2 linked regions of the Paludisphaera rhizosphaerae genome follow. Each later gene encodes a partner of the first gene's protein in a complex. Links are inferred from orthologs where the notes say so. Each region holds a gene or a part of one and is shown in the gene's direction. Other genes may lie near its edges. The genes, in order: rpmE and rplC.

The links.
Region 2: rpmE (region 1) and rplC share a complex: the UniProt entries of both Bacillus subtilis proteins name them as parts of the 50S ribosomal subunit. The link is inferred for Paludisphaera rhizosphaerae from one-to-one orthologs.

What each region holds. Positions count from the first base shown.
Region 1 is NZ_JAALCR010000001.1:87,090-95,156, forward strand. What follows is about bases 2,581-5,580. They hold rpmE (50S ribosomal protein L31), read left to right. Parts: upstream 2,581-3,960; coding sequence 3,961-4,200; downstream 4,201-5,580. Other genes in these bases: G5C50_RS00455 (redoxin family protein), read left to right, coding at 2,581-3,168; G5C50_RS00460 (TlpA family protein disulfide reductase), read left to right, coding at 3,268-3,801; prfA (peptide chain release factor 1), read left to right, coding at 4,328-5,395; prmC (peptide chain release factor N(5)-glutamine methyltransferase), read left to right, coding at 5,427-5,580. In the rest of the region: G5C50_RS32480 (DUF2752 domain-containing protein), read left to right, coding at 1-625; G5C50_RS00445 (hypothetical protein), read left to right, coding at 528-1,214; G5C50_RS00450 (ThuA domain-containing protein), read left to right, coding at 1,463-2,224; more of G5C50_RS00455, read left to right, coding at 2,566-2,580; more of prmC, read left to right, coding at 5,581-6,344; G5C50_RS00480 (galactose oxidase), read right to left, coding at 6,534-8,067. UniProt on the Bacillus subtilis protein: Binds the 23S rRNA. While neither of the L31 paralogs is essential, this protein seems to function as the main L31 protein.
Region 2 is NZ_JAALCR010000008.1:228,981-236,934, reverse strand. Bases 1,521-4,407 are described here. They hold rplC (50S ribosomal protein L3), read left to right. Parts: upstream 1,521-2,591; coding sequence 2,592-3,224; downstream 3,225-4,407. Other genes in these bases: rplW (50S ribosomal protein L23), read left to right, coding at 4,002-4,328; rplD (50S ribosomal protein L4), read left to right, coding at 3,269-3,997; rpsJ (30S ribosomal protein S10), read left to right, coding at 1,905-2,237; G5C50_RS12760 (glycoside hydrolase 64/thaumatin family protein), read right to left, coding at 1,521-1,626. In the rest of the region: more of G5C50_RS12760, read right to left, coding at 1-1,520; rplB (50S ribosomal protein L2), read left to right, coding at 4,444-5,301; rpsS (30S ribosomal protein S19), read left to right, coding at 5,386-5,667; rplV (50S ribosomal protein L22), read left to right, coding at 5,774-6,139; rpsC (30S ribosomal protein S3), read left to right, coding at 6,235-6,936; rplP (50S ribosomal protein L16), read left to right, coding at 6,875-7,294; rpmC (50S ribosomal protein L29), read left to right, coding at 7,359-7,580; rpsQ (30S ribosomal protein S17), read left to right, coding at 7,628-7,954. UniProt on the Bacillus subtilis protein: One of the primary rRNA binding proteins, it binds directly near the 3'-end of the 23S rRNA, where it nucleates assembly of the 50S subunit.

The sequences.
Region 1 (8,067 bases):
GAGTCGACCCCTTTCGCAGCCGGTCCGGTGGTCCTTCGCGGCCCTGGCGGTCGGACTGATGGTCATGCTGGCGATCGGCCGAAGCCTGAAGCCCGACCCTCGCGGTTACGGCTCGCACGAGCGGCTTGGGCTGGCTCCGTGTTCGTATCTGGCCTCGACGGGACGGTTCTGCCCCTTCTGCGGGGCGACGACCGCCGTGGCCGAGACGACGCGGGGGCGACTGGTTCGAGCCTGGCGGGCCAACCCCGCGGGGGCTCTGCTGGGCGTGCTGGCCGGGCCTTTGGTCGTCTGGTTGATGCTGGGCGTCTGGACGCGACTGCCGATCGGCTTTCGCTCGCCGGGGACGCCGCTGGTGGGCCTGCTGTTCCTGCTGGTCCTGGTGGGTTCCGCATTCTGGTTGATGCGATTTCTTGACGGCCCGGCCGACATGGCCCCCGCCGGCGCGGCGCCGGTTTCAGGCCCGACCCGGCCCACGCCCGAACCAAGGAAGGAGGGGGCGGCCAATGACCCCCCGTACGATGACGAGGATGCGACGTCTCTCCGCCCACGCGGTGGCCTTCGCCCTGCTGCTGACCCTCGCGGGCTGCGACCCGCGGACCCTGATGTACTTCCTCCAGCCCTATGAGCCGACGATCCCCGCGCCCGGGCCTTCGCTGAAGGGGAAGAAGGTCGTCGTCCTGACCGCCGCGGATGCGGGGACGTTGAGCCGATTCCCGGGCCTCGAACGCGACCTCTCCCGGCAGTTCATCAGTGATCTGAAGAAGAACAAGAAGATCACGATGGTCGAAAGCGAGAAGGCCGGCGACTGGATCGAAGCCCATCCCAAGTGGTCCGACCCAGTCCAGGCCGCCCGCGACTTCGAGGCGGACGTGGTGGTCGTTCTGGAAGTGGAGAACTTCGAGACCCGGCACCCGGGCGACCTCAACGTCCTCCAGGGGAAGGCCAAGGTCCATATCCAGGCGTTCGAGCTGAAGTACCCCACCAACAGCAAGGGGAAGCCGCTGACCGACCAGGAGAAGGAGTCGGAGTCGATCTACGACGACTACCAGGAGTCCGAGTTCCCCAAGCGCGGGCCGATCCCGATGGATTCCGGCGTGGGCGAGCCGACCTTCAAGAGCAAGTTCCTCAAGGTCGTTGCCGACGAATGCTCCTGGCACTTCATCGAGCACGCTCAGGAGGACATGATCGAGGACGTCCGCTTCAACGGCCGTTGACCTCGATCGCCGAAACCTGAGATGAGAACCACCACGGCCGGGCTCCGCCGCGAATCGCAGGCGAGCCCGGCCGTTCGTGCGTTCTTGCACGAATCCCGTTGGAATTCGGTTGAATGCACGTCTCTCGACGTTTATCATCGGACGTGTGAAAGCGGCGATCCCGGTGCGGACGCGCTCTCATCCCACCTAGGTTTGATTTCCCGCCATCGCCCCCGCCCGAAACCTGGACCCCCTCCAGGAGGATCTCGGTGATTCTTGCCCGCCGATTGTTCGTGCGTGATTTCGCGTCGGCCTTTTGTCTGATCGCCTGCGTATCCGCGTCGGCTTCTGTTTACGCTCAGACGTCCAAGCCTGTCCGCGTGCGGATCTGGTGCGAGGGCGAGTCGTCGGCGTCCGTCTATCCCAAGGGGGTCGACGCGGCTCTGGCGGAGGGACTGGCTCGTCATTCCGATTTTCGAATCACCCGGGCGCGGCTCGACGAGCCTCAAGCGGGGCTCGCCGATCAGGCCCTCGACGACACCGACGTCCTCCTCTGGTGGGGTCGGGCCCGTCACGACGAACTTCCCGACGATCGCGCCGAGGCGGTCGCCGCCCGCGTCCGCGACGGTCGGCTCGGCCTTGTGGCGCTCTACGCCTCTTGCGGCAGCAAGCCGTTCCGACTTTTGATGTCGGGGACCCCCTGCGAGCCTGCCAGCTGGCGCGAGGACGGCCGGCCGGAGTTCGTCGCGGTGAGGGCTCCCGACCATCCCATCGCCGCGGGAATCGTTCCCTTCACCATTCCCAAGACTGACATGTTCTCTGAGCCGTTCGCAGTTCCCGAGCCTGAAACCGTCGTCTTCGTGTCGACCTGGGAGCGCGGGGAGACCGTCCGCAGCGGCCTGACCTGGACCGTCGGCAAGGGGAGGGTCGTCTATCTCCGGACCGGCTCCGAATCGTATCCCGTCCTGTTCCACCCCGCAGTCCGGCACTCGATCGCGAACTCCCTCTCCTGGAGCGCCCGGCGCCACTGAGAGCGGCCTCGGTGAAGCGAATGATGCGAGGCGGCAGGCTTGGGTCGACCCTGCGCCGGTGCGGCTGAGTTGTTGACTGGCCCTATCACGGTCTTATAATCGGTCGATCGAAGCATCCCGAGGGCGTCCGGACATCCGCAGAGGGTCGAAGCGGACGGAGCTCTCGAAAACGGCAAGCCGTGTAGACCAGCTATAACGCTTTCTTCAGAAAGCTGAGCGTTCCGAGGGTTCGTCGTCGTCCGGCGGCTCTCGCCTCGACCGATCGGTGGTTCGTCATGTGGGCGGGAGTCGCGCGGAGGACGCCCGGCCCAGACCTCACACCCCAGACGGAGTCAGCCTCGATGCGGAAAGTTCTTCTCGGCTTGGTCGTCGCAGCCCTGGCGACCCCGGCGTTCGCCAACGACAAGGTGAAGATCGGCGACAAGGCTCCGGTCTTCTCGGGCATCCCGGCCGTTTCGGCGACCGGCGAGCAGGCCAGCCTGACCCTTTCGGACCTGAAGGACGACGTCGTCGTCCTCGTCTTCCTCGCCAACCACTGCCCGGCCGTTCTGGGCGTTGAGGACCGCCTCAACGAGTTCACCACCGCCTACAAGGACAAGGGCGTCACCGTCGTCGGCGTTTGCGTCGCCGACCAGGAAGGCGACAAGCTCCCGGCCGTCGCCAAGCGGATCGCCGACAAGAACGACGCCAAGATCAACTACCTGTACGGCCACGACGAGACCCAGGCCATCGGCAAGGCCTACGGCGCCAAGACCACCCCGACCTTCTTCGTCCTGGACAAGAATCGCAACGTCCAGTACATCGGCGCCTTCGATGACAACCCGAAGGAAGAGAAGGTCAGCAAGCACTACGTGAAGGACGCCGTTGACGCCCTTCTCGCCGGCAAGACCCCGGAAGTCACCGAGACCAAGGCCCCGGGGTGCGGCATCGGCTACAAGAAGTGAGTCGGGACGCCTTCAAGGCGACCAACTGAAACTCTCGGGCCGTCGGACCTTTTGGTCCGACGGCTCGCTTCGCTTCACCCGATCGAGGAACCTGTGGCCATGATCCGCAAATCCGCCCTGCTCTCGGTCTGCCTGGTCGCCTCGCTCGCGTGCTTCGGTCGCGCCGGCGATACGAAGACCGACGCGGTGACGCTCCGTCAACTCACGTGGGCCGATTTCCAGAAGCACCTCGCCTCCACCAAGGACGCGAAGTTTACGATCGTCGACGCCTGGGCCACCACTTGCGGCCCTTGCAAGCAGAACTTCCCCCACCTCGTCGAGATGTACCACAAGTACGGCGACAAGGGGCTGGCCGTCGTCTCGCTGTCGCTCGACGACTACGAAGATTCCAAGGCGGTCGCCGACGCTGAGAAGTTTCTCCGCGAAAAGAAGGCGACTTTCACCAACGTCCTCCTGAAGGAGGAGTTCGGCGTCGGCTTCGACAAGTTGAACATCAGCGCCATCCCCGCCGTATTCCTCTATGGACCCGACGGTAAAGAGATCGCCAGGTTCACCATGGAAGACGTGGACAACCAGTTCACCTATGAGCAGGTGGAAAAGGACGTCCGCCAGCGACTCGGCGTCTCCAACTGACCTTGGGGCCGGCCGATCGTTTGTGTTACAGTGTCTGCTTCGGTCCGGACTCCTTCCTTGGGGCCGGCCGCCACTCAGAGTCGGTTCACAAGAGGCAAGGAAGGGGATAGTCCCCGGCCCTTTTGGAACAAACTCTCATACGAGAAAAGACGAACGGCGATGAAAGACGGCATCCACCCCAAGTACGTCGATTCCACGGTCAGCTGCGGCTGCGGCAACACCTTCCAGACCCGCAGCACCAAGCCCAAGATCGTCGTGGAAGTCTGCTCGAAGTGCCACCCGTTCTTCACCGGCTCGGTGAAGTTCGTCGACGCGGCCGGTCGAGTCGACAAGTTCAACAAGAAGTTCCAGGGGACCTACGGCAAGGCCAAGAAGGCCGCCGAGCCCGCCAAGGCGTAGTTTCGACTCGCCTCGATTTTAGGCAACGGCCCGCGGGACGTTCTCGTCCCCGCCGGGCCGTTTCGCTTCCATAGCGCTGGCTTGCTGAACATAGGTCTTTCGAGAACCCCATCGGGTCGTCCCTCGCGTGTTTGAGAAGCTCCAGGCCGACTACCGTCGCTTCCAGGAGATCGAGCGGGAACTCGTCGACCCGGCCGTGGCCGTCGATCCCGTCCGCGTCACGGCGCTCTCGCGCGAGCGGGGGAAAATTGCCAAGGTGGCCACCCTTTACGGGCGCTACCTTGAACTCGGCCGCCTGATCGACGAGGCCGAGACACTCCTCGACGCCGAGCGCGACGCCGAGATGAAGGAGTACGCCGAGGGTGAACTCGCCGGCCTCCGCGAGCGCCGGGAGGTCGACGCGGAGGCCCTGCGCAACCTCCTCTACGACCGAGAATCGGGCGCGGATCATGCCGCGCTCATCATGGAAATCCGCGCCGGCACGGGCGGCGACGAGGCTGCGCTCTTCGCCCGCGACCTCTACGAGATGTATCGCCGGTTCGCTGAGACGATGGGCTGGAAGTTCGAGCTGATCGACATGGAGCCGACTGAGCTGGGCGGCTTCCGTGAGGTCTCCTTCAGCGTCGCCGGCGAGGGCGCCTTCCGGCTCCTCCAGTTCGAGAGCGGCGGCCATCGCGTCCAGCGCGTGCCGCAGACCGAGGCCCAGGGACGCATCCACACCTCGGCCGCGACCGTCGCCGTCCTCCCCGAGCCCGAGGACGTCGAGATCGACATCCGGCCCGAGGACGTCCGCATCGACCTGATGTGCTCTGGCGGTCCCGGCGGTCAGCACCAGAACAAGGTCGAGAGCGGCGTCCGGCTGACGCACCTCCCGACCGGGATCGTCGTCAACTGCCGCGATGAGCGCAGCCAGCACAAGAACAAGGCCAAGGCGTTCCGCGTCCTGCGCTCGCGGATCTACGAGCAGCTCCAGGAACGGACCCGGTCGGAACGCGACCAGGCGCGGCGGACGCTGATCGGTTCTGGGGATCGCTCGCAGCGGATCCGCACTTACAATTTCCCGCAGAACCGCGTGACCGACCACCGGATCGGCCTGACGCTCTACAATCTTGACCAGGTGATCCAGGGGGACATGCTCGACCTCCTGAAGGCGCTGGTTGAGCACGATCGCCGCGAGCAACTGGGCGACCTCTGATCGGAACGAACCCCACGGAGAGAGGGGCGGCATGCGGCCCGATTCCCAAGAACCCGCGACGGCCGGCGAGTCCCCTCGACGTTCCGACGACGATTGGACCATCGGCCGGCTCCTTGCCTGGACGGCCGAGTTCCTCAAGAAGCGCGGATCGGATAGCCCCCGCCTCGACGCCGAGGTGATGCTCGCCCACGTCCTCGACTACGAGCGCGTGCAGCTCTACACCCACTACGAGGAAATCGTCGGCGAGTCGGCCCGCGGCAAGTATCGCGATCTGGTGCGTCGTCGCGCCGAAGGGGCTCCCGTCGCCTATCTCGTGGGTCGCAAGGAATTCTACTCGCTTCGGTTCGACGTCTCGCCGGCCGTGCTCATCCCGAGGCCCGAGACCGAGTTCCTGGTGATGGAGTTCCTCGCGGCGGTGAAGGGGCTGGAATCGCCCTCGGCGGTCGATGTCGGGACCGGCTCGGGATGCGTCGCCGTAGCCTCCGCCAAGCACTGTGCGGGGGCTCGATTCGTGGCGATCGACGTCTCGCCCGATGCTCTCGCAGTGGCCCGTCGCAACGCCGAACGGCACGAGGTGGCCGATCGCATCGAATTCCTCCAGGGCGACCTGCTGGCCCCGGTCGCCGATCGCGGGCCGTTCGACGTGATCGTCTCCAACCCGCCGTATATTCCATCAGCCGTCGTTGATGAGCTGGACCCTGGCGTCCGCGACTTCGAGCCGAGGCTCGCCCTGGACGGCGGTGCCGACGGCCTGGACGTCATCGCCCGCCTCGTCGATCAGGCTGCCCCCCTCCTCAAGCCGGGCGGTCGCCTGATGATGGAAATCGGCTTCGATCAGGACGAGGCCGTCCGGCGGCTGATCGGGGAGCGATCGGATTACGAGGTGCTTCCGACGATCTGCGACCTGCAGAAGTATCCGCGGGTGATTCGAGCCGCGCGGAAGAGCTGAGGACCACCCCAGCAAGCCCCGCCAATCCTCCCTTCTCCCACCAGGGGAGAAGGGAGGATCTGGGTTCCCGTCAGGGCGGTGAAAGCAGCTCAAATCTCTGAAGGACGCAGGGGAAACACCGATGCCCCGCAGCCTCGACCGAAGTTGGGCGACGGGGCGTCGAGTGGTTTCAACTCGTCCTGAATGCGATCAGTTCGAGGCGGTCGCCGTCGGCTTGGCCGTGTCGATGTGGACGGCTTCGATGTTCGGCGTTTGAGCCTGGCCGCGAGCATTGCCGCCCACGGCGATGATCGTGTCGTTCAGGCCCGGCAGGAGCCGGTGCGTCAGCCGGGGGAGGCCCCAACCGCCGATGGCTTCCCAGGCGTCGCCGGCGTCGTTCAGGCGGAAGATCCGGCCCGAAGCGCCGCTGTAGTAGATCCGGCCGGCGACCTCGAAGGCCGAGGTCCCGAAGCCTTCGGTGCGGCCGCCGCCGCCGAGGGCGGGGCCCTGCGACCAGGCGCCGGTGGCCGGGTCGTAGATGTCGACGTTGCGATCGACGGTCATGCCGCCGCCGACCAGGCCGCCGAGGACGTAGAGCTTGCCGTTGTGTGAAGCCACTGAAAGCGCCCGGCGCTGGAAGGGCTGGGGGATCGACTTCCAGCCGTCTTCAGGCTTGTCGAGGTTGAACGCGAGGGCGTCCTTGAGGAACGTCGACTCCTCATCCCCCCCCTTCATGTGCCAGCCGCCGGCGACGTAGACCGTCCGGCCGATCACGACGGCGTCGTGCGTCGAACGGGCTTCGGGCATCGGGGTCAGGGCCGTCCAGGTCTTGCTCTCAGGATCGAATCGGGAGAAGTCGGCGACCGAGTGCAGGTCGTGCTCCTCCCCAGACTTGTTCGAGGCGACCATACCGCCGAGGCGGTAGAGGTACTTGCCGTCGCTGACCAGGCCGAGGCCCTGAAGGTCCTTCTCCATCGGCAGCTCTTCCCAGGTCTTGCCGTCTTCCAGGTTGAGGCGGCGGAAGTGCTTGGCCGTGGTGTTGACGTCGTACGAGTGGGTCTTGCCGATGTGGCCGCCGTAGATGTACAGCCACTTGCCCAGCACCGCGCCGCCGAAGCTGTTGACGGCCGGATCGGGGATGTTGGCGACCGTCGTCGCTTCCAGGGCGGTCTTGCCGCCGAGCAGCGTCGAGGCGGGGGTGAAGTTGAGCGTGGCGTAGTAACGAGTCTCGGCGAAGGGCTTCCCTTCCTTGTCGCCGGCGGTCGCATCGACGTGGTTCGCCCAGACGGCAGCCTTGCCGTCGGCGAGACCTTCGACGGCCACGCGGCCCTGCTCGTCGGTCGTCACCTCGGTCGACTCGCCCTTGGCCGGATAGACCTTCACGCGGGCCTTGGCGACGGGCTTGCCGTTGAAGAGGACCTCAAGGACGGGCGCGGTGCTCGTGGTCACGACGCGGACGCGAAGCTTGTCGCCGTTCTCCTTGACGCTGTCGGCGACGGCATCCGTCTGGGCGCGAGCGGTGTAGAAGAGGCGGTAGGACTTGTCGTTCTTGGTCATGACGCCCAGGTCGCGCTCGGCGTCGACGAACGTGGCCGGCTTGCCGACCCAAAGGCCGTTGCGCGAGTCCGCGGCCACTTCCGACGGGATGGTTTGGCCGTCGGCCGTGATCCGCAGATCCTTGACGTATTTCAGGAACGACGAGTCGGGCTCGGGGTCCTCATTGAAGAACGCGCGGAAGACCGTT
Region 2 (7,954 bases), on another replicon or contig:
GTTGATGGTCGCGGTGTGCATGAAGAGGGCAAACTCGTTCTGCGTCTGGCTCGCCGGATACCAGTTGGACTCGGTCCCCCAGTACTGGCTGGCGTAGCCCGTTTGCGAGGGAGTCAACGGGCCCGGCATGCCCTGGACGCTCGGCACGACGGCCACACCTCGGTTCAGGGCCGAGTCGATCTGGTTCTCGATGTTCAGCAGGACCGTGGCCTCGCTTCCGGTCACGCCCTGAGTCGCGGCGTCGGCGAAGAAGCCCGAAGCGCCGAAGGTCATCGCCCCGCTCGACGCCTTCATGATCGACAGGTCGGGGATTGGCGAGAAAACGACCTGATCGTTGGTCACGGCCCACGGCAGAGCGTGCTTCAGCGTCACCACGGTGTTCCCCGACCAGTCGCGGGAAATCCCCGTGATGTAGTTGGTCGCCTTGCCGTCCTTCTGGTCGAAATACTGACCGAAGACGTACATCCCCACTTCCAGCGTTCCCGCCGCCGGGGCGTTCGTGAGCGTGATCTTGTTCAACTGCGCGGAGTTCTCCCCTCGGAGCCCGCCCCGGGCCCTCCCTCGGAGGAAGGCGGGCGTCGAGCGAAGCGTCGTGCTCGCTGTGATGGCCTGGCCGTTGGCCCCGACCGCCACGTTCACGCCCACTGGGTTGAAGACGTGTAGCTTGTCGCCGTTCCCCTTGAACTCCAGCCCCTCGAGTTTGACGAGTCGCCAGGGGAAGACGGGATTTCGCAAGCTCCCGTACTGATACGTCCCCTTCTTCGCGACGTACACGTGCCCGTCCGAGCCCGTCACGCTCCAGCCGCTCGAGGCGAAGAGCGTATTCAGAGACGTGTCGAAGACCGTGTTCAGCGGGTCCGTGGTCTTCGACGGGAGCGGGTTCGTCCCGGAGGTCTGCATCAGGTATGTGTATGGGTTCAAAAGCTGCTGCGAGGCGTCCACCTTGAGAGACTTGTAGGCCTCGCGCCCGGGCACGGTCATGAAGGCCGTGTACGCCCTGGCGATCGCCGATCGGTTAGCGCTCGCCCCCTGCAAGGGCTGGCCGACCTGGCCGAGGTAGTCCCCAGCCGCGTTATGAGGCGTCAGCGTGAGCGGGAAGTTGAAGGCGTCGACCGTCGAGAGGTTGATGGTCGGCAAGCCGCCGGTCGCGGGCTCGGTCAGCTCGACGTACTCAAACATGTATTGTGAAGAATACGAAGGCTGCTGCCCGAACGGGAAGGTCGGCCCCGCCTGGTTCGTACCCATCACGTAGAAGTAGATCCGGCCGCCGTCGATGGGCTGCGAAGAGTCGAAGACGATCGAGCTGAACTGGCCGGCGCCCCCGCCGACGGGATAGCTGTCGACCTCGAGATCCGTGTTCCCCGCCGGGCCGAAGACCAACTGCCCGGCCGTCGCGCCCGGCTGCAGGGTCAGCCCGCTCGCCGTCGAGAATCCGCCGACGTAGACGGGATGCTTCGAGGCGTCGAGGTGGGTGTTGTTGACCAGAGGCATGGTGTAGGTGGTCAACAACGCTCGGGCTTCCAGGGCCTCCGCCCGAGCCACGAGCCGCGGCCGACGGCCCGGCCTGGCGGCGGCGCGAGGGGCTGACGGATGGACCCAGACGGGCGACAAGCGGGGCCGGAACATCGCGAGGCTCCTGGTGTTCGATCCATTCCGCGGGCCGTCGAGCCCACTGGCTGCTCGAAACGTAAGACGCCGCCGCGTCAAGTGGAACGATCACGATGCCAAGCGTGATGGAGAGCTCCGCGTGAGGGTCGCAGCGAAAATTCCATGAAAAAAGGGCGATGCCGGCCGTTGACGCCCTGGGGGGGTCGCGATACACTCTTACTTTCCTGCGTGACGTGCGATTTGGGCGAGACGGACTCGCCCCGGGTCGGCCGGGTTTCGGGAAGGACGTGATTGCGGTGGCGGGCATCAGCAACGAACGCATTCGGATCCGGATGGAAGCATACGATCACACCATCCTGGACCAGTCTGCCAAAGACATCGTCGACACGGCGAAGCGGACCGAAGCCATCGTGCACGGACCGATCCCCCTCCCGACGCGGATCGAGCGGTACACCGTGCTCCGCAGCCCGCACATCGACAAGAAGTCGCGGGAGCAGTTTGAGATCCGGACCCACAAGCGACTGATCGACATCGTTCAGCCGACGAACAAGACCATTGACGCCTTGAACAAGCTGAGCCTGCCCGCGGGCGTGGACATCAAGATCAAGGCCTCGCCGGCCGGCGCCTGAGCGCCCGGGCCGAGCGAGCGGTATAAAAGAAAGAAACGCTTGCAAATTCCGGGCGGCGGCTGGTAAAGTCGTCGCTTCGGGTTCATGGCTTCCCGGACCGCGTACGACTGGTACGTGCACGTCCGGACGCGTCGGACGCCTCAATCGGCCCTCGGCCGAGAGACAGCCCCGACGCCGGATTAGGGATCGCCGATAAGCCTGGCTGCGACCCTCCCGCCGAAGCCCGCCTCCCCACCCCAGGTTGAATTGGAACACGCCTCGCCGCGAGGCCCGCCGGCGTCTCGGAAGCACTTGCTTCGGGCCCCGGCATCGGCCGGCGGTAGCGCCGCCACCGGTTGCACACGGAGTTCGACGATGCGAGTGGGACTGCTGGGACGGAAGATCGGCATGACCCAGATCTTCCAGGAGGACGGCACCGCCGTCCCGATCACGGTTCTTGAGTGCGGCCCCTGCACCGTGCTTCAGGTCCGCACCGACGAGGTCGACGGCTACCACGCGGTTCAGCTCGGCTTCGACGACAAGAAGCGGAAGAACGCCACCCAGGCGGAGCGGGGCCACGCCAAGAAGGTCGACGCCGAGCCCAAGCGGTACATCCGCGAGATCCGCCAGGAGTCGGCCGTCGACGTGCAGCCGGGCCTCAAGCTGACCGTCGAGGTGTTCAACGAGATCAAGAACGTCGACGTCACCGGGACCAGCAAGGGTCGCGGTTTCAGCGGCGTCATCAAGCGGCACGGGTTCCGCGGCCTGCGGGCGACCCACGGCGTTAAGCGGATGCACCGCCATCCCGGCTCCTCCGGCCCCAGCGCCGACCCGTCGCGGACCCGTAAGGGCATCCGCAAGCCGGGTCAGTTCGGGAACGCCCAGGTGACCGTGCGGAACCTCGAAGTGGTCCGGATCGACCCGGCCAACAACCTGTTGCTGCTCCGCGGCGCCGTTCCCGGCCCCAACGGCGGCTACCTGACCGTCCGTCAGACCAACAAGGCCTGAGCCGGGTTCGCGGACCGGACCCTCCGAAATTGGAAGCGACCGCCATGCTGACGATTCCCGTTTACAACGTCGACGGCGCCAAAGTGGGCGACGAGCAGGTCGACCCCGCCGCGTTCGGCGGCGAGGTCAACAAGCAGCTCCTTCACGACGTCGTCCTGATGCACCTGGCCGCCCGCCGGGTCGGCACCGTCAACACGCGGGGCCGGGCCGACGTCGCCGGGTCGGGCAAGAAGCTGTTCCGCCAGAAGGGGACCGGCAACGCCCGCGCCGGCGCCAAGCGGACCAACAAGCGGAAGGGCGGCGGCGTCGCCTTCGCCCGCCGCAACCGCGACTACCGCTACAGCATCCCCAAGCGGGCCGTGCGGGCCGCCGTCCGGATGGCCCTGCTCTCCAAGTTCCAGGACGGCCAGGCGCTGGTGATCGACGGCCTGAAGCTGGACGCCCCCAAGACCCAGGTGGTCGCCAAGGCCCTCAAGGCCATCCGTCGGCCCGACCTGACCGAGGCCGAAGCGGCCGAGGCCGTCGGCGAGACCAAGGCCGTCGCCTCGCGGCGGACCCTGGAAGGCCGTTCGATCCTGCTGGGCCTCCCCGCCGCCGACCCGACGCTCTACCGCAGCGCCCGGAACATCGAGGGCGTGCAGGTGGCGCCGGTCGCCGAGTTCAACACCTACGACGTGCTCAAGCAGCGCTACCTGATCCTCACCCGTGAGGCGCTGGCGGCCCTGATCGAACGCGTGAAGTCCCAGCCGGCGCGTCGCGCCGTGGAGGCCTGATTCCATGGTTACGCTCCGCCGGGCTCCGGCCTACACCCGTAAAGGCCCCGCCCTCGACCCCCACCAGGTGGTCGTCCGGCCTCTGATCACTGAGAAGGCGACGCACCTCTCGGAACGGCACAACGCCTACACCTTCGAGGTCAACCAGCTCGCCGGCAAGACGGAGATCAAGGAGGCCGTCGAGGCCCTGTTCAACGTCAAGGTGAAGGACGTCCGGACCCAGAACCGCAAGGGCAAGCTGCGGCGGGTCCGCCTCCAGCAGGGCCGCACCCGGAGCTGGAAGAAGGCGATCGTCGCCCTCCACGACGACTACCGGATCGACTTCTATTGATCAGCTGAAGGATGGGACGCGGCGGGCCCGGTCGCCCGCCCCCCGGGACCACCGACGCCGCGAAGACGAGCGAGGGGCGCCGGCCGCAGGCCAGTCCCCTCGAGAGGAATAAGCGATGGGCATCCGCTACTACAAGCCGACCAGTCCGGGCCGCCGCAACGCGTCGGTCTCCGACTTCTCGGAACTGACCGACAAGAACAAGAAGCCTGAGAAGTCGCTGACCGAACCGCTGAAGAAGACCGGCGGCCGGAACAACCAGGGCTTCATCACGGCCCGCCACCGCGGCGGCGGCCACAAGCGGATGTACCGGATCATCGACTTCCGGCGCAACGACCGCGACGGCCAGGTCGCCCAGGTGACCCACATTGAATACGACCCCAACCGCTCGGCCCGGATCGCGCTGATCGTCTACCCGGACGGCCAGAAGCGGTACATCGTGGCCCCCGAAGGTTTGAAGGCCGGCATGGCCGTCGCCTCGGGCCCCGACGCCGAGCCCAAGCTGGGGAACTGCCTGCCGCTGTCGAAGATCCCGACCGGCATGTCGATCCACAACCTCGAGATGCAGCCCGGCGGCGGGGCCAAGCTCTGCCGGTCGGCCGGCGTCTCGGCGACGCTCACCGCCCGCGAAGGCGACTGGGCCCAGATCACGCTGCCCTCGGGCGAGGTTCGCCGAATCCCGTCGACCTGCCGGGCGACGATCGGCGTGGTCGGGAACGCCGACCACATGAACATCCGCCTGGGCAAGGCCGGCCGGAAGCGCTGGCTGGGCCGACGGCCGCACGTCCGCGGCATGGCGATGAACCCGGTCGACCATCCGATGGGCGGCGGCGAAGGTCGGTCGAAGGGCCACACGCCGCAGTCGCCGACGGGCGTGCTGGCGAAGGGCGGGAAGACCCGTCGTCGTCGCAAGCAGTCGAACAAGATGATCATCCGCCGTCGCACCAGCGTCCGCTACGGCCAGTTGAAGATCTGACCGCGAGCCCCGCCCGAGGCGGCGGGGCCCTCACCCGACCGCCTCCTGGCCGACCGACATCGCAATCAAAGGGAAGACGCAGACATGGGACGTTCGCTGAAGAAGGGGCCGTACGTCGTTGAGCGGCTGCTTGAGAAGGCTGCCAAGTCCGACGCCTCGGGGAGCCGCGAGCCGATCAAGACGTGGGCGCGGTCCTGCACCATCGTGCCTGAGTTCATCGGCAAGAACTTCGCGATTCACAACGGCAAGACGTTCGTGAAGCTCTACGTGACCGAGGACATGGTGGGCCACAAGCTCGGCGAGTTCGCCCCGACGCGGACCTTCCGCAGCCACGGCGGCAAGGCCGCCAAGGGCGCCCGCAAGTAATACGAGGCGGCCTTTCCCGGCCTCCTGAAACATTGGATCGAAGACGAGAAAGGTCGAGGACGGCGGGGCCGGCCCCGCCCCGTCGGACTGAAAGCGAGACCCCGGTATGAGCAGCACAGTCGCCGAATACACGGCCAGCCACCGTTTCGCTCGCATCTCGGTGCGGAAGGTCATGCCGCTGTTGGACCTGATCCGCGGGAAGTACGCCGACGATGCGCTGGACGTTTTGAAGTACATGCCCCACCGCGGCGCCCGGCTGGTCGAGAAGGTGCTGAAGAGCGCCATGGCCAACGCCGAGGACCGGGGGGTGAAGCGGGTGGGCGACCTGGTGGTCGTGGACGCCCGGGGCGAGGGGGGCCCGATGTTCAAGCGGCTGATGCCGCGGGCTCGGGGCATGGCCTACCTGATCCGCCGCCGCAGCAGCCATATCATCGTGGGGCTCGAGGACTACTCGAAGTTCGACGAGGAGTGAGCCGACCGCGAGGCCCCGGCCGGGCGATTCCCGCCGAGGACGACGAGACGCGAGGAAACGAGATGCGAATCCAACAAGGCGGGGGACGCTGAGCGATGGGCCAGAAGGTGCGACCGACCGGGTTCCGGGTGGGCGTGATGGAGGACTGGCGGAGCCGCTGGTACGCCTCCAAGCACGAGTTCAGCGACCTGCTGGTCGAGGACTTCAAGATCCGGAAGTTCATCAAGAACAAGTACGGCTTCGCCGGCATCCCCAAGATCGAGATCGAGCGAACGCGGGACGCGGTCACGGTGCTGCTGTCGACGGCCCGTCCCGGCGTCGTGATCGGCCGCAAGGGGGCCGAGGTCGAGAAGCTCCAGGAGGAGCTGCAGAACCTCACCGGCCGCCGGATCGAGATCAAGATCGTCGAAGTCGGCCGTCCTGAGATCGACGCCCAGCTGATCAGCGAGGACATCGCCGAACAGCTGCAGAAGCGGTCGAGCTTCCGGCGGACGATGAAGCGGGCCCTCGAGCAGACGATGGACGGGGGGGCCAAGGGAGTCAAGATTCAGCTGTCCGGGCGGCTCGGCGGGGCCGAGATGTCGCGGACCGAGGCGGCGGCGCAGGGGTCGGTACCTCTGTCGACGCTGCGGGCGAAGATCGACTACGGATTCGCCGAGGCGAAGACAGCCCAGGGGCACATCGGCGTCAAGGTGTGGGTCAACCAGGGCGACTATTTGAAGACGGAGGCCGTCGATGGCGCTGATGCCCAAGCGGGTCAAGTATCGAAAAAGCCAAAAAGGCCGCGTAAAAGGTAATGCGACGCGGGGCAACTACGTGTCGTTCGGCGAGTACGGACTGCAGACCCTCGAGCCGGGGCGGATCAGCGCCCAGACGATCGAGGCGGGCCGCGTGGTCGCCAGCCAGGCCGTCAAGGGTGGCGGGAAGCTGTTCATCCGGATCTTCCCCCACAAGAGCGTGACCGCGATTCCGGCCGAGACCCGAATGGGCAAGGGCAAGGGCGAGGTCGAGTTCTGGGCCGCGGTCGTCAAGCCGGGGACCATTCTGTACGAGATCTCGGGCCTGACTGAGGACGCCGCGCGAGCCGCGTTCAACCGGGTGGCCCACAAGATGCCCGTCGCCTGCCGGTTCGTGACCCGGCGGCCGACCGTCTGAGCCGAGCCCGCCCTTCGGGGCGGGCGGTCCGCCGCGACGCGACGACCGGAAGCGAGAAGGAACCATGAGCAAGGCCTCCGAACTCCGCGAACATTCCGACGAGCAGCTCGAATTGCAGCTCAAGGACGTCCAGAAGAACCTGTTCCGCCTTCGTCTCCAGAGTGAGACGGAGCGGCTCGAGGCCCCCAGCGAGATCGTCAAGGCGAAGCGCGAAATCGCGCGGATCAAGACGATCCTCCGCCAGCGCGAGATCGATCGCGTGAAGACCGCCGGGGCCGCCTCCTGACCTTGCGGGGCCGTCCCCCGCCCAAACCCAGGACCGAAGCACGCACGATGAGCCAGCCCAGCCCCGCCAACGCCAAACCAGCGCCGGCCCGCCGCCCCCGCAAGACGGAGGTCGGCGTGGTGATGTCCGACAAGATGAACAAGACCCGCCGGGTCGTCGTCGAGCGGCTTGTGCCCCACGACAAGTACGGCAAGCTGATGAAGCGGCGGACCGTCTGCCACACCCACGACGAAACCAACGAGTCCCACGTGGGCGACGTGGTCGAGATCATGGAGACGCGGCCGCTGTCGAAGCTGAAGCGGTGGCGGCTGGTCCGGATCATCCGCAAGGGCGCCCAGCAGGCGCTCGCCGGCGAGGGCGAGGCCGCCGCGGCC